DNA from 2 places in the Pelosinus baikalensis genome. Region 2 is predicted to be linked to the other one. Evidence: riboswitches for the same ligand, from Rfam matches in the RefSeq annotation. Region 2 holds a riboswitch; the other holds the start of a gene.
The links. Region 2 has a riboswitch for glycine ahead of gcvT (glycine cleavage system aminomethyltransferase GcvT). Riboswitches for the same ligand answer to the same signal wherever they lie in the genome.

Region 1 (10,701 bases), on a different contig from region 2:
GCCAAAGATCGCTACGGTTTTCCCATGAAAATGGAAATGAGTGTCGGTCATAATATCAACCAGCTGACCTCGTTCTATTTCTATTTCTTTTGGAATTTCGCGGGCAAAGCTATTACGCAAGGTCATTAATAACGCATCCGTAGCTTTGATTCCAATGGGTGTTTTAAGGGTAGCTACAGGAACTTTGTATTCTTTGTTTAAAAGATCAGCGGGATCACTGGAGGCAAAGCGACCAAGGGCCAGAGTGATCTGAGAGTTTCCTGTATCCTTTAACTGTTCCACAGTTGTACCACCCTCAGGATACATCTCAAATTCTCCCGTCATCGGTGAATCCACGACTCCTGATGTATCAGGGAACATAATATATTCAATGCCCATGCTTTCTACCAAGCGTTTTATTTCCCGCATATCTCCAGGATTGACGAAGCCAGGAATAATATTGGCTTGTTCTTTTTTCTCTGGCGACGTACTTTCTGCTAAATAGCTAACCATCGCTTTTGTCATATTGGAGAACCCTGTGATATGGGACCCAACATAACTAGGAGTGTTCGCATGAATTACCAGTTTCCCCTCAGCCACTTCCGCTGTTTTTATAATACTGGAAACATCATCGCCAATGGTTTCTGTTAAACAAGTAGTGTGTATGGCCATAACATCCGGTTTATAGATGTGAAAAACATTTTGTATCGATGCTTTTAAGTTAGCACCACCGCCAAATACGGATGATCCTTCTGTAAAACAGCTAGTGGAAGCCATAACGGGATCACGGAAATGACGAGTTAAATGCATACGATGGTAAGAGCAGCACCCTTGTGATCCATGGCTATGAGGCAAACATTTGTGAATCCCCAGAGCAGCATACATAGCGCCAATTGGCTGACAAGTCTTAGCAGGGTTAATAATACCGCCACTTTTACGTTCGGTTATATCTTTTGGTGTACAATCTAACATACTATGCCACTCCTTCCTCAGTTACTGATCCTTCTAGTAAAGGTTGATTTTTCCATGGTGGGGTTATAAAATTCCAAGTTGGTGAGGCAAATCCCATACTGATATCTTCAGCGAATTTGACAGCACCATTAAAACCAGCATAAGGTCCGCTGTAATCATAGGAATGTAATTGTTTCGAGTTAATACCCATTTTTTGAATGACATATTTATCCTTGATCCCGGAAGTGAAAATGTCTGGTTTCAATGCTTTTATAAATTCTTCTGTTTCAAAATGATTTAAGTCATCAACAATGATGCTGCCATCTTTCATGTCAAAGCGCATGCCTTTATACTGACCTAAAGGTATTTTGGCTTTTAATTTTTCCAGTTTTTCTGGTGATACTTTCAAACGGAAGCGTTTTTCATCAGCTTCTGCTGTATAGTGAGGAATGTTTTTACTATCTGCATCTGTTTTAATGGTAGGAATCACTTCACGACCTTCATAATCATCCCGATGAGCAAACTCATATCCGGCTAATAAGGTCTCAATGCCTAGTTCACTAAATAAATTTTGGAAATGATGACCCCGGGATCCGCCAACAAAACAAAAGGCTGTTTTCCCTTCACAAATCTTTTTATATTGGTCAAATATCGGCTCAATTCTTGCCAATTCGCTAGCAATTACCGCCTCTGTCTTCAAGGTCAGTTCTTTGTCATCAAAATAAAGAGCCATGTTGCGCAAGGATTCAATTGTCCCTTGGATTCCGATAAAGTTAACCTTAAGCCAAGGTGTACCATATTTGGTTTCTAGCATCTCAGCAATATAGTTAATGGAGCGGTGACATTGCACCAAGTTAAGTTCTGCAGTATGAGCATTTTTAATTGCTTCATAAGACCCATCCCCTGTCATAACCGATACTACATGATAGCCGATTTCTTTGAGGATACGCTCTACTTCCCAGCCATCGCCACCGATGTTGTATTCCCCGAGAAGATTAATCGGGAACTTAGCAGGAGCTTGTTCTTGGTCCCCAGTACCAATTACCTTTTCCATTAAAATGTTATTGGCAATATGATGACCTGCGGATTGACTAACCCCTTTATAGCCTTCACAACTAAAAGACAGTACTTGCACTCCATGCTTTGCTTCTGCCGCTTTAGCAACAGCGCCCATATCATCACCAATCAATCCTACAGGACAGGTAGCAGAAAGAGTAATGGCCTTAGGATGAAAGATTTCCATAACTTCATCAATTACCTTAGCCAGTTTCTTTTCCCCACCAAAAACAATATCACTTTCTTGCATATCCGTAGATATGCAGTAATTAATAAAATTCTGTTTTGGATCGTCGGATTTCGCTTTATTCCTCCGTGTATTCCACGCATAATAGCCACAACCAATTGGCCCATGGACAATATGCACCATATCCTTAATCGGGCCTAAAACAACGCCCTTACAACCAGCATACGCACAGCCTCTGTTGGTGATAATACCAGGAATGGTCCGGGTATTGGCTTCAATTTGCTGACTTTCTACATCCGATCTTTTAATGAATATATGTTTTTTGCGATTTTTTTGCACTTTAGCTGGATATTGGTCTAATATCTCCTGAAGTTTTGCTTCATTCATTCCCATATTCCCTTACCTCCCTTATACTGCACTTTCTCCTGTTTCCCCAGTACGAACCCGAATGGCATCCATTACTGGTAAAACAAAAATCTTGCCGTCACCAACGTTATTACAAGTCTTATTCGCCTGAATGATTGCCTCTACAATCTTTGCCACATCCTCATCATGGGCAAGAATGGTAAATAATCTTCGAGGGAATAAACTAGTACCCACTAAAAAATCAGTTATTAGTTTTTCTGCTTCCCCTGTTTGATCCTCTCCAGCCATAAGAAGGAGTTCTTTTTTTCTTTCCAAAATTAATGTTGGATTGCTTACTATCTTACCGCGGCCTTCTACTTTAAAAGCTGTAAAACCAGCTACGCCAGCTTCCACTAAGGCTTTTTTAGTAGCGCCTGTTTTGTTCATACGCACTACGGCGAGAATTTCTTTCATCCTGATCCCTCCTTCTTATAGACTTGGGATTCCACTAGAGATGGTATACGCTTCTTCAATGGAACTTATGAAAATTTTACCGTCACCATAAGCACCTTGCTCGCTGGTTTTGGCATATTTTAAGATCAACCGAACCATCTCTTCTTTATCCTCATCACGGATCGCCATCATTAACAACGCTTTAGGAATTTCATCATAGATGATTCCCGATATTTTAATACCTTTTTGCTTGCCGCGACCGACTACATCCACAACTGTTGCTGCATGGAAACCAGCTCTTGATAATTCTGCCAATACTTCATCTTTTTTTTCTGGTCTGATAATGGCTCTAACTAATAACATATTGTTTCCTCCAATATATTTTTTTTGTCTTTGAGGCTAACTACATATCCATAAACCCATGTTCCATCATGATTTCTTCCAATCTGTCTTGTGTCATTGGTTTAGGAATAACAAACATTGTATTACCGTCAATGGCTTTCGCTAATGCACGGTACTCGTCAGCCTGTCCTGATTCCGGATCAAAGTCAACAACTGTCTTTTTATTAATTTCGGCACGTTGGACCAAATTGTCACGAGGGACGAAATAGATCAATTGGGAGCCAATTTCTTCAGCAAAAGCTTTTAATAGCTCATACTCTTTATCAACTTTACGGCTGTTGCAAATAATGCCGCCAAGTCTTACTTTACCGTTTACTGCGTATTTTTGAATACCTTTGGCAATGTTATTCGCTGCATAAAGGGCCATCAATTCACCAGAAGCAACGATGTAAATTTCTTCTGCTTTACCTTCGCGAATCGGCATTGCAAAACCACCGCATACAACGTCACCCAGTACATCATAAAATACATAATCAAGATCTGGTGTATAAGCACCCAGGGATTCAAGCATATTAATAGAGGTGATGATACCACGGCCGGCGCAGCCTACACCTGGCTCTGGACCGCCTGATTCAACGCACATGGTACCGAGATAACCAGGCTTTAAAATATCATCTAAATCAATATCATCGCCTTCATCACGTAAGGTATCCAATACTGTTTTTTGACATAATCCATGAAGTAATAAGCGAGTGGAGTCAGCCTTAGGATCACAGCCTACTACCATAATGTGCTTACCAGCCTCTGCTAAGGCACCTACTGTATTTTGAGTTGTGGTGGATTTACCAATACCACCTTTACCATATATCGCAATCTGTCTCATAATAAAAACCTCCCTATATTGCAAACAATTTTTTCTCCATTACACATTTACTAAGGATTTAACCCCTAATCTTCATTCCCTAATCTTTGTAGTTGAAAAGTATATTTTATTCACTTATAATAAAGATTAGGTACATCGAATAAGCCCTGGTGTCTGTTGGGGAATGTAAAGATTGCCGCGCTTTATGGATACCGCAAATATCCATAAAGCATTTTTCTTTTTGGACAATTGCACACATATACTATAGAACCACCTCCTTAAAAACACAGATGGGCTTATAAACGAAAGTGCGTTTATAAGCCCCATTGCTCATGTACTTATTTTTTTCTGGTAAAAGGCAAAAAGCTCACAAGGGTTTTTTAAACCACTCGTAAGCTTCATTGCTTCCTGCCTATTAACTTGAGCTGAGTATAGCACATATTATTTAGTGACGCAATACCCTTTTAAAATAGTCGAAATATTAAAATTAAACCTTCCGCACCCACTATACTCAACTAAAAATAATACTGAAAAATCAACATATATACCGGAATAACCACTATGGCTAATATTGTTGTTACCGTAGTCATGATTGCAGCATACTCTGCATCTCCTTGATAGGATTTAGCCACAATAGCAGTCTGGGTCATAACAGGCAGCATGGCTTGGATAATAAACACTTTTTTCATTAAGAGAGGCAAAGGCATAACATAAGTGATTGCCATAACAATCAATGGTGAAATAACAAACCGCCCCAGAAGAATAGCTATCATATCTTTGCTTATCTTAATATTACTCAGCTTTACACCATATATAGCAATACCAATAAAAAGCATGGATAAAGGTGTTGTCATGCTCCCAAGATATTTGCAGGTATCGAGAATAAATTGAGGCAAACTGATATCACATAAGATAAGGACCATAGCCAGCAAGAACCCTAACAGAGGGGGAGAAAACACTTTTTTTATTACCTCAACGGCAGAGACCTTATCTTTACCTGATGTGCCATCGTTGCGAATACCGCTTGCTCCAATGGTCCAAAATAAAGAAGTATTGGCAATATAATATAGCAAAACATAAGGAACACTTTGTTCGCCAAACAATGCCAAATTGACTGGCAAACCAATAAAAATAGTATTTGAAACAAAGAACATGGATCTAAATGTTCCCTGCCGATTAGATTTTACTCTCAAAAGCTTAGAAACTGCATATCCAACTGCATAACAGACCAACATGGAAGAATAGGGTACAATTAGCCCCGTCGCCAAATGCAGCAGCCCGTCTTTATTAAAAGTATTCATCAAATTCCATATCATATAAGTAGGCAATGCTACATTGGTAATGATACGGGAAAATAATTGAGAAGCCTCTTCATTAAACCATCCTTTACCCGTAAGAACATATCCTGTAATAATCATTAAAACAATGCTAAAGATGCTTTCAATTGTGTGAAAAATAATCATAAACTATAAACTCCTAATCATCCATGAAATACACTAGTCAGAAAAATGCTGCGCGTCCTTTAAAACATATAAAACAGAATCGAACCATAGAAGCGCAGAGAACACTGAGAAAAGATCCATAGGGTTAAAAACCTCCGTGCTCTCTGCGATCTCTGTGTCCTCTGTGTTTATCGTTCTCTTTAAGAAACTTATCTTTCTAGACTTAAGTACCTTATGCTAAAGCTGCTAAAGCCGCTTTTACTATGGCCTCTGCTTCTGAGGAATGACCGATTGGGGCAGCAACATCTATACCGTCTTTTACAAAATTGCCGTAATATCGATTCTGTTCCTGCTCGAGTTTCTTCTCAGAAAGATATGTATATCCTAAACTCTTCATATGCTCTACCACTTGCTGGGCAGCGTCTATTTGAGTAGAATAGTTCGGGACAGTCTCATCGAAATTCTCTCGCAATTTCAAACTCACCATTTCGCTTTCTTTTACCAATGGGACATATACGCCACCAGATTGTTCGACATCAGCTGTTGTTCCTAACCATTTCACCGCAAGCTCTGCACTAAATTGCAGCAGGTGTTTTAACCAGATAAAACCCATCACCTTTACTGCTACTTCAATATCCAAATCCCTTCCTGGATTCATACCAATACCATTTTCTTTCATTGTACTATTCCTCCATTATATTAATTGAAGTGCTGCCTTCGCTAGTTGATCCGCTTGTTCATTATATTTGTCACCGGAATGAGCTTTTACCTTTACGAATACAACCTCCAATTGCTTCGCGACCTGATCATAATATTGTTTATATTTCTTAGTTCCTTCCTGCTTGGCCTCCCATGCATTAGTACACCATTTTTCGATTCCCTCGTAGTCATGATAAATAACAACGGTGCGCACCCCTTGCTCTAACGCATAGGTCATAGCAATTTTGGCACCCATGGTTTCTCCCGCTACATTGCGCATACCAGCAAGTTCCGGATCATTTCCTTTCTGACTAAACGTAATCTCTGCTCCTTTCCACAATATTACAACCCCAGCAGAATATTCTTTGGTTGCAGTATTGTAACTGCCGTCAACATAGGCAAGCATCATATCATCAGGAGGCTGCTCTATCACCAAAGGCGATACTGCCTTTACTCCTCCTGCTAAGTATGCTCTTGCCTCTTCCTCTGTTTTAAAGCTCTTATATTCAGCTCCGGAATACCCCTTGATTTGCTCCTGACACTGAGGCCAGGTATAGAATAAACCAACTGTGCGTCCTTTCCTAACAGCATATACCTTCTTTTGTTTATCTGACATATCCTCTCTTTAACCATCCTTACATTTTTATTAACAAAAAATCTCACCTTGGCCGGCAAGCTTGTCCCAAAAGACAATACAGTGCCACCAGCACTATAAACTCATTCATTATCTTTCTATTTTATGCCTTTCTATTTAGAAAAAGCAAGCAATAATCAAAATAGATTGTGCCAAGATACTTATAGCATCTTGGCACTCTATTATGAATAACTTTCCCACGCATTCTCTTACTCAGTACGAGTAGAGCACATGGGAGCAGTTAGCTGGGTAAATACATTCAGATTGGGCTGCCCTAAGCTGATTCCATTCGTTAGGCGATTGGAATGAAACGAAATGATGACACTTGTAATTTTTGCCAAGCCGCTAGGTGTTGGAATCCCTCGCAGAGGATTATAATCCAGCGGAGCAACATAATAGCTCAGAGTTCCATTACTATTTACAATTAAGCGATTGGGATCAAAACCATCGGAAGTATACACCACTCCTAAAGGAGCCGCAGGCCAGACACCTCGATCCGTTACAAAGAACACCGTATATACGCCAAGGGGGATTAAACCTTGGGCCGATATTTGAATATGCCCTTCATTTCCTCTGCCACAAATTTCACCTGTAGCGGTGGCCTGCAGCCAAAATGACAAAGCAATAGCAGGCGGCCGATTGGCTGACAATGTTTCAAATATAAGATCACAGCAGCCATCGCAATATTTTGATTTTCTATCCTCTTCCACACTATCCCTCCTTAATGAAAATACTATATAAAGTTTAACAGATCAAACTTTTTGCTTTATATCTTTTATATATGGTATGCCTCTAATAGAAGAAATGTGAAAAAAAACAGAATTATTTCATACGTCCTTATATTGAAAAAAGACCATGCTATCAATGCATGATCTTTTCCCAGTTCTTAGACAATCTTAATTACCGATGGTGAAATACAATGATCGATTTACTAAGGTTTAACAGTTGCTTTAAACACTTGTTTGCCATCTTTCATTTCAATAATTACAACACTTTTTACTGCATCATGAGTAGCATTTAATGTTGTGCTCCCTGTTATTGCTGGATAGTCTTTTGTCCCAGCCAAAGCTTCACGAATTTTTTCAGGATCAAGGCTATTGGCGCGTTTAATGGCATCAATAATGATATTTGCCGCATCATAGCCCAGTACAGCCATCGCATCCGGCACTTGACCATATTCTTTTTTATACGCTTCTACAAAAGCTTGAGAAGTAGCACTGGTATCATCCACAGAATAATGGTTGGTAAAATAGGTATTATTTAGTGCTGCGCTAGTTCCAACCTCCACTAGTTTTGGTGAATCCCAGCCGTCTCCCCCTAGAATTGGCACCGTAATACCAATTTCCCGAGCTTGTTTCACAATTTTTCCTACTTCTTCATAATAGCCGGGTATATAAATAATTTCAGCATTTAACGCTTTTATTTTGGTTAAGATGGTCTTAAAATCCTGATCTTTTTGCAAATATGCTTCTTCCGCTAAAATACTCCCGCCGCCTTTTATATAGGCCTCTTTGAAGAAGGTAGATAATCCTTTACTATAATCACTGCTGTTATCTACTAACATGACAGCCTTATTCAAATGCAGCGTGTTCAACGCAAAATTTGCCCCCACTGTGCCTTGAAAAGGATCGATAAAACACACGCGGAAAGTATAATTTTTAACTTTACCACTTGCTTCGTCCTCTGTTACCTTAGGATTTGTCGCACCTACAGCAACAAAGGGAACTTTAGTCGCCTCTGCCACACTAGAGGTGGCAATTGCGTTAGAGCTCGCAAAAATACCCGTTACTGCCACAACTTTATCCTGAGATGCAAGCTTGGTCATCGCATTGGCTGACTCAGAAGGTTCACTTTTATTATCAGCAATCACAGCCTGAATTTGCTTTCCAAGAATACCGCCTTTCGCATTGGCCTCTTTAATTGCCATTTTGGCACCATTGGCAGATGAGGTACCCATGGTTGCATTACCACCAGTCATTTCATTCAAAACACCAATTTTAATATCCTTGGAAGCAGAATCACCACAACCTGTCAACATTCCTGCTAATACTAAAACCACTAAAGATACCACCACAAGTTTCAAACCCGAATTTCTCATATCATCGTCTCCCTTTTTAATCATGTAACTGCACAAAATACATCTTTAATGTACTCTGGATTCTTCTTAAGGCAAAGACAAGTCAGACTAGGTGAGAGTGATTCTTTTGATGCTTTTTTCAGTGAAAAATAAGCATCAAAAAACAAAGAGTCAAATCACTTAGTGATTTGACTCTGGATAAACAAATGAATACGCTAAAAGCGTTTTCAGCATCACAATATAAAGAGATCTAAATCATCCCTGTATATTACGAATTTGTCTCTGTCCTTTTGCCTGAGAGATTTGTCAGCAATATGATTGCTGTGTTTCACCTTCGGCGCCCTGTATAAGAGTCTCTCCAGAGTCCCGTCCATTTACGGTTCTACTCGGTGGTCCGAGTGCCTGAGAGTTTTACTCCTTCGGCGGGCTATTAAGCCACTCTCCCGCAAACTTCATTCGGAAAACATATGTAGTTGTAGCAAGTACATTTGCTGTAAGTATTATTATAAAACAACACATCAAATAATTCAATAGTAAATAAGTAAGTTTTTTCAGCATCTTTGTCTTTTTTTCTATTCTGGCTGAACATATAAAACAGAATCGAACCACACCAGGAACAGAGAACACAGAGATAGATGGCAAAAGGCCGCCTCAATTTTATATTGAGGCGGCCTCTTTTCATTGGCTAGCGTTTTACTTCAACTTTAGCCATCTTTTCGTAATATTTTACTAAACTGCCATGATCCCCATCGCCCATGCCATCCACTTTAAGAGCCTGCATCATTTCCATAACAGCTGCAGTAAGAGGCAATGGAACGCCCATATCATGGGATGTTTCCAATACATTCGCTAAATCTTTAATATGAAGGTTTATACGAAATCCTGGATCAAATTTACGATCCATCATAAGAGGTGCTTTGGCATCAAGAACCGTACTTCCAGCTAAACCACCGCGAATTGCCTGGTACACTAAATCCGGTTCTACTCCTGCTTTACTGGCTAACACTAATGCCTCTGAAACTGCTGCAATATTAAGGGCAACAATGACCTGATTGGCAAGTTTCGTCACGTTTCCTGCACCCACTTCACCAGTCCGTACAACAGAACCAGCCATGGCTTTCATTATAGGATAGCAGGTATCAAATACTTCTTGCTTGCCACCAACCATTACAGACATGGTACCATCAATCGCTTTAGGTTCACCGCCGCTCACAGGAGCATCTAACATATCTACGCCTTTTTCAGCAAGTTTCGCTGCCAATTCCCGGCTCACCAAAGGAGCGATGGAACTCATATCAATGAAGGTAGTGCCTTTTTTTGCTCCCTCTAATATACCATTTTCACCTAAAACCACTTCTTTTACATGAGGCGAGTTTGGCAGCATAGTGATGATAATATCCGCCTGCTGGGCTACTGCTTTTGCAGTGGCAGCACTCTTGGCTCCCGCTGCGACCACTTCATCTACTGCAGCTTGATTCCTATCCACGACAATAAGTTCATAGCCTGCCTTAAGTAAGTTTTTACTCATAGGCTTACCCATGATTCCTAGTCCAATAAATCCAATTTTCATTTTCTTGACTCCTTCATTTTTCAATTTACGGTTACCAATAACCTATCCTTGTCTCTGCCTCTAGCGAACCAGGCAAGGACGTTTATTATCAAACTTCCAGTTTG
Region 2 (10,701 bases):
TGGAACTAGATCGACAATATTAAAGAATGTGCTAGTGCGTGTAAAGCCTGATTTTTGCTTGGAATTTCATATTGATACGGATGAGGCAAATGCCACTGGTCTAAAAAGTGGCGACGTGGTAACCCTAGCTCGACGCCGGGAGGTGTAACATGGATAATGAAGAAATGGTGCAGCTTGTTACAAAGGAAATTTTGCGTCAATTGCAACAAAATCCTGTTACCCAGGAACAATACCTTCCATCTCAACATAAGGCTTTAATTATTTTCACTGGTGGAACCATTGGATTTGAACAAGGTTTAGTCGAAATTAAAAAATTACAGGGCCTTTGTTTTGCGGTAACAGCAGTTTTATCTGCATCTGCTGAACAAATCTTGGGAATTGAAAGAGTAACAGAGGCACTGGGCAGTCACATTGACATTGTTACTGCCCATTCGCCGTATCCAGGAAAGACATTGCGGGAAGCGGATATTGTGATCATTCCTGTACTCACTCAAAATACAGCAGCGAAGGTAGCCCATACCTTATCCGATACCATGGTTTCAACGCTGATTCTGCAAGGCTTAATGATGGGAAAACCGGTAGTTGCAGCATATAATGCTGCTGATCCTTTGGACAGCTGGCGGGCGCAATATACTATGGGCAACTCATCCCCAGGTCTTATAAAAGCCTTGCAGGGAAATCTGCAGAAATTAGCAGACTTTGGTATGGAACTCGTTCCTGTGGACAGCATCGCAAAAGTCAGTCAAGAACGATTATGCCAAGAAGAGCAGATGAAAGTGAATCATACAGCGGATCCGGCAGTAAGTAAGCCAGCTCATAAAAAGGCAGTGCTGGATGCAGCTGCAATACAGACTGCTGCACAAAATGGTACGAAGAGTATCACGGTTCCCAAAGGGACTATTCTAACACCACTGGCTAGGGATGTCGCCCGAGAATACGGTGTAGAGCTTGTGCAGGGGTAAAGTCAAAATGATAATATCGAGTTAAATACAGCTTTACTCGAGGAGTAGTGTATGATGAAAGTATATACAAAAACGGGAGATGAAGGACAAACCAGTTTGCTGAGTAAGCAGCGAGTATATAAGGATAGTTTACGGGTAGAGGCTTATGGAACAGTAGATGAAGCAACTTCTGCTATGGGCTTAGGCAAGTCTTTAATTCATCATTCACCTTGGGCCGTTAACATGCTTGATTCTGTTCAGAAAGAGTTAATTGCCTTAAATGCAGACTTGGCAACGGAATCGTTAGAAGTTGCTGACTACCGTATTACAGAAGCACATGTTGCCGGACTTGAGTCGATGATTGACCTGTTAGAGCAAAAGCGCATTCCTCAAAACTATTTTATAACGCCTGGCACTTGTTCTGCCAGTGCAGCACTGGATCTGGCACGAACAATGGTACGGCGGGCAGAACGTTGTGTTATTCGTCTGAAAAGAGAAGAAAAAGTAACTGTACCAGTATCCTTATATTTAAACCGCCTTTCCGATTTCTTATATGTTTTAGCACGATGTGTAGAGCAAGAGGAAGTCATACTGACTGTTAAGAGCAAGGTATTAGCAGCATTAGAAGGTGAAAAATCACAGAATAAAGCAGAAGAACACGTAAGTGTATTAGGAAAAGCAAAACAACTGATCGCAGCAGCGGAACAAAAAGCAGCAGAAATAGGAGTACCCATGGTAATTGCGGTAGTCGATGCAGGGGGAAATCTGGTAGCACAGCATCGTATGGATGGTGCCTTGCTAGGAAGTATTTCGATAGCCCTTGATAAAGCCTACACTGCTCTTGCCTTAAAAATGTCTACAGAAGAAGTTGCTTCTGTAGTAACGCCAGGACAGCCACTCTTTGGTTTAAATACATCAAATAATGGTAGATTTATCACTTTTGGCGGTGGATTTCCTCTTGTTGCTGGAGGAAATGTAATTGGCGGGTTAGGTGTAAGCGGTGGTACAGTTGAGGAAGATATAACAGTTGCTAGGGCCGCTCTAGCTGCTAGATGTACTTAGTACATTGTGTCACCTAAAGCAATGGTAATTTTGCAGTCTTTTTCCGCCCTGCTTCGTTGGCGTCACCTTACAGATTCTCGATCTGATCGGATCCTCCGCCTCGCTGGCCGAAAAAATCCTTGCAAACTTATCCAATGTTTAAATGACTCAATATACTAATAGGAGGAGATTATATGAGTATTGATCAAGCTCTAATTGAGAAAATAACATTAGAAATTTTAACAAAAATGCAAACCGGAGCAAAGGCAGCTCCAGCTGGTTATGGTGACGGAATTTTTGAAACGGTTGATGAAGCCGTGGCTGCAGCCCGCAAAGCATATCAAGAGTTAAAGACTCTATCTTTAGAAAAAAGAGAAGTACTCATCAAAGCAATGCGAGATGTAGCCTATGAAAATGCCACAATTCTGGCGCAAATGGCTGTAGACGAATCCGGTATGGGAAGAGTATCTGATAAAATTATCAAGAATCAAGTAGCTGCGCTTAAAACACCTGGCACAGAAGATCTAACTACCCAGGCTTGGAGCGGTGACAACGGTTTAACATTAATTGAAATGGGACCTTATGGTGTCATTGGCGCCATTACCCCTACCACGAATCCAACAGAAACGGTTATCTGCAATGGAATTGGCATGATTGCTGCGGGGAATACTGTATTCTTCAACCCACATCCTACTGCAAAAAATACATCCATAAAGATTATCACACTGTTGAATCAAGCCATCGTGAAAGCAGGTGGTCCAAATAACCTATTAACTTCAGTGGCAAATCCTTCCATCAAGGCAGCTAATGAAATGATGAAACATCCAGGAATCAATATGTTAGTAGCAACAGGTGGTCCTGGAGTCGTTAAGGCAGTCTTATCGTCTGGTAAGAAAGCCATTGGTGCAGGGGCTGGCAATCCTCCTGTCATCGTAGATGAAACTGCAGATATTGAAAAGGCAGCTCGGGATATTGTTGCAGGATGCTCCTTTGATAATAACTTGCCTTGCATCGCAGAAAAAGAAGTAATTGCCATAGGATCGATTGCAGATCGATTGATTACCTACATGCAAAAATATGGTGCATATCTGATTTCAGGATCCAATATTGATCGCCTGCTTGACGTTATCATGACAGTGCAGGAAGAAAAGATAGCAGAAGGCTGCACCGATAAGCCGAAAAGAAGCTATGGTATTAATAAAGATTATGTTGGTAAAGATGCAAAATATCTACTAAGCAAAATTGGTATTGATGTACCGGATAGTGTGCGAGTTGTTCTATGCGAAACACCAGCAGATCATCCTTTTGTTATTGAAGAGCTAATGATGCCTGTATTACCAGTAGTGCAGGTAAAAGACATTGATGAAGCCATTGAAGTGGCTGTAAGAGTAGAGCATGGCAATCGCCATACGGCAGCGATGCACTCTAAAAACGTTGATCACTTAACCCGATTTGCTAGAGCCGTTGAAACGACCATCTTTGTCAAGAATGCTCCTTCCTATGCAGGAATTGGAGTAGGTGGAGAAGGCTTTACCAGCTTTACTCTTGCTGGTCCAACAGGTGAAGGAATAACCTCACCACGCAGCTTTACTCGGCAAAGACGATGCGTTCTCGTTGATGCTTTTTCCATTGTCTAATTGAAAAATTCTTGCTTCAGATGGAGTCTTTACTCCATCTGAAGCTGGGGTGTACTTATCTTTCAGACTTAGTCGCTCTAGTGCTTCCAATTGTATAAAGGGGAGTCTTAGAGCGATTTAGTCAGTGGATAGATGAAAGTTTGGGAGCTGATAGAAAATGCGTGACGAGATTGTCGCCGCGGTAAAAGCAGCAGGTGTAGTGGGTGCTGGCGGAGCTGGTTTTCCTACCCATGTTAAAATCAACGCTGCTGTTGAATTTGTGATTGTTAATGGTGCGGAATGCGAACCCTTATTAAGAGCTCATCAGCATATCATGGCAGCAGAAAGTACGAAGATGGTTCTAGGCTTGAAAACAGTGATGCTAGCCACTGGTGCAAAACGCGGTTATATTGGTTTAAAACGTAAGTATGAAGAAGCCACAAAAAACCTCCAGGCTGCTATAAAAGAGATAGGTGAGCAGGAAATTGATTTGTTCTTTTTACCTGACATTTATCCAGCAGGAGATGAACAAGTACTTGTTCATGAAGTCACGGGCCGAATTGTACCTGAAGGCGGTATACCTCTCCACGTAGGAGTGGTAGTGGCTAATGTTGAGACCCTAATCAATATTGCAGACGCTTTAAAAGGCCAAGGCGTAACGGATAAATATGTTACAGTTGGCGGTGCCGTGGCCAAACCAATCACATTAAAAGTGCCCATTGGTATGAAAGTACAGGAACTGATTGCTTTGGCAGGGGGAGCACTTGTGAACCCTTATGCGATCATTGACGGTGGTCCGATGATGGGAAAATTAATTACCGCAGATGCATCAGTTACCAAAACTACAGGAGGCATCTTGGTCTTACCTATAGATCATTCCTTAATTACACAAAAAAATACAACATGGCAGATGATTGCCAATCGGGCGAAGGCAGTATGCTGTAATTGTTTAGCCTGTACCGATGTTTGTCCGCGCCACCTGTTAGGTCATAGTTTAGAACCTCATCGTATCATGCAGGCGATTGGTAAAGGGCAGGTAGGTGAGTCAGCTATTTTTTCTCGTGCTTTGTTGTGTTCAGAATGTGGTGCATGTGATACCTTTGGCTGTTCCATGGGTTTATCTCCCCGCAGAGTGAATGCAGAGTTGAAAAAGCAATTGGGAAAAGCCGGGATAAAAAATCCTCATAACAATAAACCACAGCAGGCTCTGTCAACCCGTATAAATCGTTTAATTCCTACCAAACGTTTGACAGCACGTCTTGGTATTGCTCAATATGATGTAAAAGCACCACTGAGTGCAAACGAAGTGGTTGCAAAAGAAGTTACGTTGCCTCTCTCTCAGCATATTGGAGCGCCAGCCTTACCAATTGTTAAAGTAGGAGATACGGTTAAAAAAGGTGATTTAATTGGAACTATACCTGAAGGCGCAGCGGTAGGAGCTAATTTACATGCCAGTATATCAGGAGAGATCTGTAGGGTAGACACTAGTATTGGTATCCGGGCGGTTTAGGATAACAGGGGGGACATAAAAATGAAGCGTGCTATTGGTCTATTAGAATTAAAAAATATTACCAGAGGTCTTTTAGCAGCAGATGCCATGCTAAAGGCAGCTAACGTAGAGATCCTCATGGCACAAGCCATGTGCCCTGGCAAGTATGTTGTCATGGTTGCAGGTGATGTAGGAGCCGTCCAAAGCGCAGTCAGAAGTGGATCGGCAGTAAGCGGCGCTGAAAATGTTGTGGATGAATTTATACTTCCTAATTTGCATGACAGTATTTTCCCAGCATTGTCAGGCTGTACCGAAGTCAAAGAAGTAAGATCCCTGGGGGTAATTGAAAGCTATTCCGTAGCGTCCGCGATTATTGCAGCAGATACGGCAGTAAAAGCTTCCAATGTGGAATTGATTGAAGTTCGCCTGGCAAGAGGAATGGGCGGCAAAGCTATGGTGACACTAACTGGCGACGTAGGAGCGGTAACCGCTGCCATTAAGGCTGGCAGCAATGCCATACATGACAGCGGATTCTTAGTCGATCAACTCGTATTGCCAGCACCTCACAGTGCTTTACATAAAGTCTTGTTTTAATAGTAATTCCAGTAAATTAAAGATCATGCCTTGACTGGAAATTTCAAAGGGGTACAGACTTCGTAGAAAAAGATGATTGTGGGACAAGGAACTAGTCCCTATATCCAGAGATGGCTGTAAAAGAGTGGCATAATTTGATTAAAAGCTTAATAAAATAAATTGTAGAAATGATTAATTCTCACAAGTATTGACAGATTAAAAGCATTCATCTATACTGAAAAATATAACATTGAAAATTCCGATTATTAAAAATTTAATAATCTTCCATGTGAGGGATGCGGGAGAGATCTGGTTTCAGGCGCCGAAGGAGCAAAGGCAATAAACTCTCAGGCAAAAGGACCGTATTCTAATGGAACTCTGGAAAGATCGCTATGCGGCACCCAAGGAGTAACCGAGATATTCGGGATTCTCTGGAGGTAAATAAGACAGAGGCCAACTACGTTGGTTTCTGTCTTATTTTTCGGTCTGGGATTAACTACATACGGAATGATGGTTGCGGGAGAGAACGCTTAACTAGCGTCACCGAAGGAGCAAAGCTTTGTTCAAACTCTCAGGTAAAAAAACCGTAACTGGACCGAACTCTGGAGAGTACACTTCGTAAGCGAAAGTGTCGCCGATGGGGAGCCCCGCTGCGGGCGAATCTCTCAGGTAAAAGGACAGAGAACAAGAGTGAGTTTTCACTCTTATTCTCTGTCCTTTTTAATGTATTAAAGAAAGATTGGAGTGGTTTTCATGGCAGTAAAACAGACACCGCTTTATGAGACGCATTTGCGGTATGGTGGCAGAATAGTTGAGTTTGGCGGTTGGTCTCTCCCGGTCCAGTACACTGGAATCAAGAATGAACATCAGGCCGTCAGAACAAAAGCAGGGTTATTTGACGTATCCCATATGGGGGAAGTAGTAGTTAATGGACCAGATGCACTTGTCTTTCTGCAAAGGTTAGTAACCAACGATGTATCCAAACTGGAAAGAAATCAAATACTCTACACACCCATGTGCTATAAGCATGGGGGAACGGTAGACGATCTATTAGTTTACAAAAAAGATGCTGATCATTATCTCCTAGTTATTAATGCAGCAAACATTGAAAAAGATTGGAATTGGATGCGGGAGAATGCCGAAGAATTTGACGTTAAGCTTACCAATATCTCAAATGAAACGGCTCAGATCGCTCTGCAAGGACCATTATCAGAAATGATTTTATCGAAATTGACTGATGTACCACTTTCAGAACTGAAATATTACTGGTTTATGCCTGAAATCGATGTTGTTGGCAAAAAAGTATTATTATCGAGAACTGGATATACGGGAGAAGATGGATTTGAAATTTACTGCAGCCCAGATGATGCTACATATTTATGGGATACAATCATGGAAGTTGGGTGCCCCCTTGGATTGCTTCCCGCTGGTTTAGGTTGTCGTGACACATTGAGATTTGAAGTTTGTTTTCCTTTATATGGCCACGAACTCTCGGTCGACATTTCGCCCATTGAGGCAGGAATCGGAATGTTTGTAAAGCTTGATAAAGAGGAATTTAACGGACAAGGAACGCTTCAAGAACAGAAAACCAATGGACCAAAACGCAGAATAGTCGGTTTTGAAATGGTTGATCGTGGAGTAGCACGGGCTGAATATCCGATTTTGGTAGAGGGCAGCTATGTTGGAGTGGTAACGACAGGAACTTATGCTCCATCCCTTGATAAGAACCTTGGTTTGGGTATAATTCAAGCTGAATACGCAAAGGTTGGACAAAAAATAGATATTGAAATTCGCGGCAAAAATGTGTCTGCCCAAGTCATTTCCAAACCATTTTATAAAAGAGAGGGGAAGTAAAATGAATATTCCAAAAGAACTAAAGTACTCCAAGGATCACGAATGGGTCAAGGTAGAAGGGAAAGTTGCTATCATTGGGGTAACTGATTTTGCTCAATCGCAGTTAGGTGATGTCGTTTTTGTAGAATTGCCAGATGAGTCAGGTACAGTGAAAGTGGGGGATGGTTTTTCTGTCATTGAGTCAGTAAAGGCAGTATCGGATATTTATGCGCCGGTCTCCGGAAAAATTGTAAAAGTGAACCAAGCTCTTACTGATACTCCCGACCTGATCAATCAAGAACCTTATGGTGAAGGTTGGATTGTTGTTATTGAAATGTCTGACAGCAGTGAATTAGATGATCTTTTAGATAGCGACGCATATGCTCAGTTGGTGGCGGAGGGAGGACACTAGAAATGGCTTGGAGTTATCTTCCTCATACAAAAGCTGATAGACGTGAGATGCTAGATGCTGTTGGCGTCGATTCAGTGGAAAAATTATTTGAAGACGTACCAGCCGATTTGCGAATGACCAGGACATTAAAGTTGCCGCCAGCCCTGCCTGAACAGGGTTTAGTTAAACATCTCAAAGCACTGGCAAAAGCGAATGCCAATCTTCAAGAATTAACCTGCTTTCTAGGTGCAGGAGCTTATGACCATTATATTCCCAGTGTAGTTCATCATATCATTGGACGCTCTGAATTTTACACTGCCTACACGCAATATCAGCCAGAGATTTCCCAGGGCTATTTGCAGGCGTTATGGGAATACCAATCAATGATCTGTGAGATTACAGGTATGGAAGTGGCTAATGCCTCCATGTATGATGGCGGTACCGCTGTTGCTGAAGCCGCTATGATGGCGTGTGCCAGTTCTAAGAAAACGGCAATTGTAATGGCCGAGGCCGTCCATCCCCATTATCGGGAGACATTTCTGACCTATGCCAAGGATAAAAAGATTGAACTTAAACTGGCGCCATATAGCGATGGCTTGACTGATTTAAACAAGATGCCCCAGATGATAGATGATTCGACAGCGGCTGTTGTCGTGCAATTTCCTAATTTCTTTGGCTGCATTGAGGATTTGAAAAGAATCGCAGAAATGGCCCACGCTAAGGGAGCATATCTGATTGCTGTTGTTGATCCTATTTCTATGGGGCTTCTAGAATCTCCCGGTGCGCTAGGTGCAGATATCGTAGTCGGAGAAGGTCAAGGTTTGGGAATTTCAATATCTTTTGGCGGTCCATATCTCGGTTTCTTTGCAACAACGGAAAAGCTCATGAGAAAAATGCCTGGTCGAATTGTCGGTCAGACAGTAGACAACAGAGGCAATCGTGGTTTTGTACTGACGCTTCAAGCTCGTGAACAACATATTCGGCGTGAAAAAGCTACCTCCAATATTTGCTCCAACGAAGCACTTTGCGCTTTGACATCTGCTGTTTATATGAGTACTTTGGGCAAAGCTGGTTTACAGGAGATTGCAGCACAATGCATTCAAAAAGCCCATTATGCATATCGTTCACTGACAAGTTTAAAAGGATGTGAACCTGTATTCTCGGGAGCGTTCTTTAAAGAATTCGCTGTCAGGCTGAATAAACCAGTTTCCCAAATTAATAAAAAATTGTTGGCTAAAGGAATCTTAGGAGGACTGGATCTTAGTAAATACTATCCTGAACTTGAAAACTGCATGCTCGTCTGTGTTACTGAAAAACGTAGCAAAGAAGAGATAGACGGGTTGGTTCGTGAAATGGGGGAAGTGTTATGAAAACAAAACAGTCGACTATATTCGAAATCAGCAAGCCTGGGCGTTTTGCCTTAGATCTGCCAAAAAGTGACGTTCCCACTTATGAGATTGAAACACTTGTACCAGCTAACCTCCTAAGATCAAAATACGCGGAACTTCCGGAGGTAAGCCAACCAGATGTAATGAGGCATTATACCGCCCTCTCAAATCGAAACTTTGGTGTTGACTCGGGATTTTATCCCCTTGGTTCATGTACGATGAAGTATAATCCTAAAGTGAATGAAGATGTTTGCCGGTATCCGGGCTTTGCAGATATTCATCCTTTGCAGGATGTTGAGTCAATGCAAGGTGCGTTAGAACTTCTATATCAAATGGAACAGTATTTAGCAGAAATTGCCGGAATGGATGCGGTTACAATGCAGCCTGTGGCGGGTGCCCATGGTGAGTTGACAGGATTAAAACTCATCAGGCAGTATCATCGCTCGCGGGGTGAAGTAAGAACTAAAGTGATTGTGCCTGACTCTGCTCATGGTACAAATCCGGCCACCGCAGCTGTTTGTGGATTGGAAATCGTTGAAATTAAGTCCAATGATGACGGTTCAATTAACCTAGATGCGCTAAAAGCTGCTGTGGGTTTAGATACTGCGGCATTGATGCTTACTAACCCGAGTACTTTAGGTTTGTTCGAAAAAAACATCAAAGAAATTGCCCAAATCGTTCATGCTGCCGGCGGACTGTTATATTACGATGGGGCTAATACGAACGCAGTAATGGGGATTGTGCGTCCAGGCGATATGGGTTTTGATGTAGTACATATTAACCTCCATAAAACCTTTTCTACGCCCCACGGCGGCGGCGGACCTGGCTCTGGGCCTGTCGGTGTAAAAAAAGAGTTAACTCCATTTTTGCCTGTTCCCATAATAACCTTCGATGGGGGAAAATATGATCTGGAATATGATCGACCTCTCTCCATTGGAAGAATGCATTCTTTTTACGGTAATTTCGGAGTGATTGTACGGGCCTATGCCTATATCCGGACGATGGGACCAGATGGACTTCGGCAAGCAAGTGAAGATGCCGTTCTAAATGCAAACTATTGTTTAAGTCAATTAAGAGAAGACTACTACGCTCCCTTTGACCGGTATAGTATGCATGAATGCATAATCACCTCTAAAAATCAAAAGCAGTTTGGCGTAAAGACGCTGGATATCGCAAAACGACTATTGGATTATGGGTATCATCCGCCAACCATTTACTTTCCGCTTATCGTTGATGAAGCGATAATGATTGAACCTACCGAGACGGAGAGTAAAGAAACGCTGGATGGTTTTATTAAGGCTATGCGGGAAATAGCGAAAGAAGCGAGAACTGACGTAACGCAAATTCTTAATGCTCCCCACGACACTGTTGTGGGAAGGCTTGATGAAACTGCGGCGGCACGGAAACCGGTAGTAAGATGGAAACCTTA

Region 1: linked by a shared signal. The riboswitch ahead of LMF89_RS16835 (ABC transporter substrate-binding protein) and the one ahead of gcvT (glycine cleavage system aminomethyltransferase GcvT) in region 2 are both predicted to bind glycine.

What each region holds. Positions count from the first base shown of each region.
Region 1 is NZ_JAJHJB010000026.1:37,462-48,162, forward strand. Features, by position in the region: gene nifK (nitrogenase molybdenum-iron protein subunit beta) at 1-951, opposite strand, end outside; gene nifD (nitrogenase molybdenum-iron protein alpha chain) at 953-2,566, opposite strand; gene LMF89_RS16800 (P-II family nitrogen regulator) at 2,582-2,992, opposite strand; gene LMF89_RS16805 (P-II family nitrogen regulator) at 3,008-3,334, opposite strand; gene nifH (nitrogenase iron protein) at 3,375-4,196, opposite strand; gene LMF89_RS16815 (AEC family transporter) at 4,691-5,638, opposite strand; gene LMF89_RS16820 (BC1872 family protein) at 5,850-6,296, opposite strand; gene LMF89_RS16825 (ribonuclease H1 domain-containing protein) at 6,312-6,932, opposite strand; gene LMF89_RS16830 (hypothetical protein) at 7,160-7,660, opposite strand; gene LMF89_RS16835 (ABC transporter substrate-binding protein) at 7,882-9,048, opposite strand; glycine riboswitch at 9,300-9,399, opposite strand; glycine riboswitch at 9,408-9,483, opposite strand; gene garR (2-hydroxy-3-oxopropionate reductase) at 9,713-10,621, opposite strand; gene gudD (glucarate dehydratase) at 10,658-10,701, opposite strand, start outside.
Region 2 is NZ_JAJHJB010000035.1:24,186-34,886, reverse strand. Features, by position in the region: gene pduL (phosphate propanoyltransferase) at 1-148, shown strand, start outside; gene LMF89_RS19495 (flavoprotein) at 150-962, shown strand; gene LMF89_RS19490 (cob(I)yrinic acid a,c-diamide adenosyltransferase) at 1,014-2,003, shown strand; gene LMF89_RS19485 (aldehyde dehydrogenase family protein) at 2,177-3,619, shown strand; gene LMF89_RS19480 (SLBB domain-containing protein) at 3,777-5,108, shown strand; gene LMF89_RS19475 (BMC domain-containing protein) at 5,130-5,681, shown strand; glycine riboswitch at 5,950-6,033, shown strand; glycine riboswitch at 6,037-6,112, shown strand; glycine riboswitch at 6,168-6,257, shown strand; glycine riboswitch at 6,261-6,343, shown strand; gene gcvT (glycine cleavage system aminomethyltransferase GcvT) at 6,414-7,514, shown strand; gene gcvH (glycine cleavage system protein GcvH) at 7,516-7,905, shown strand; gene gcvPA (aminomethyl-transferring glycine dehydrogenase subunit GcvPA) at 7,908-9,254, shown strand; gene gcvPB (aminomethyl-transferring glycine dehydrogenase subunit GcvPB) at 9,251-10,701, shown strand, end outside; gene lipS1 (LipS1 family lipoyl synthase) at 10,690-10,701, shown strand, end outside.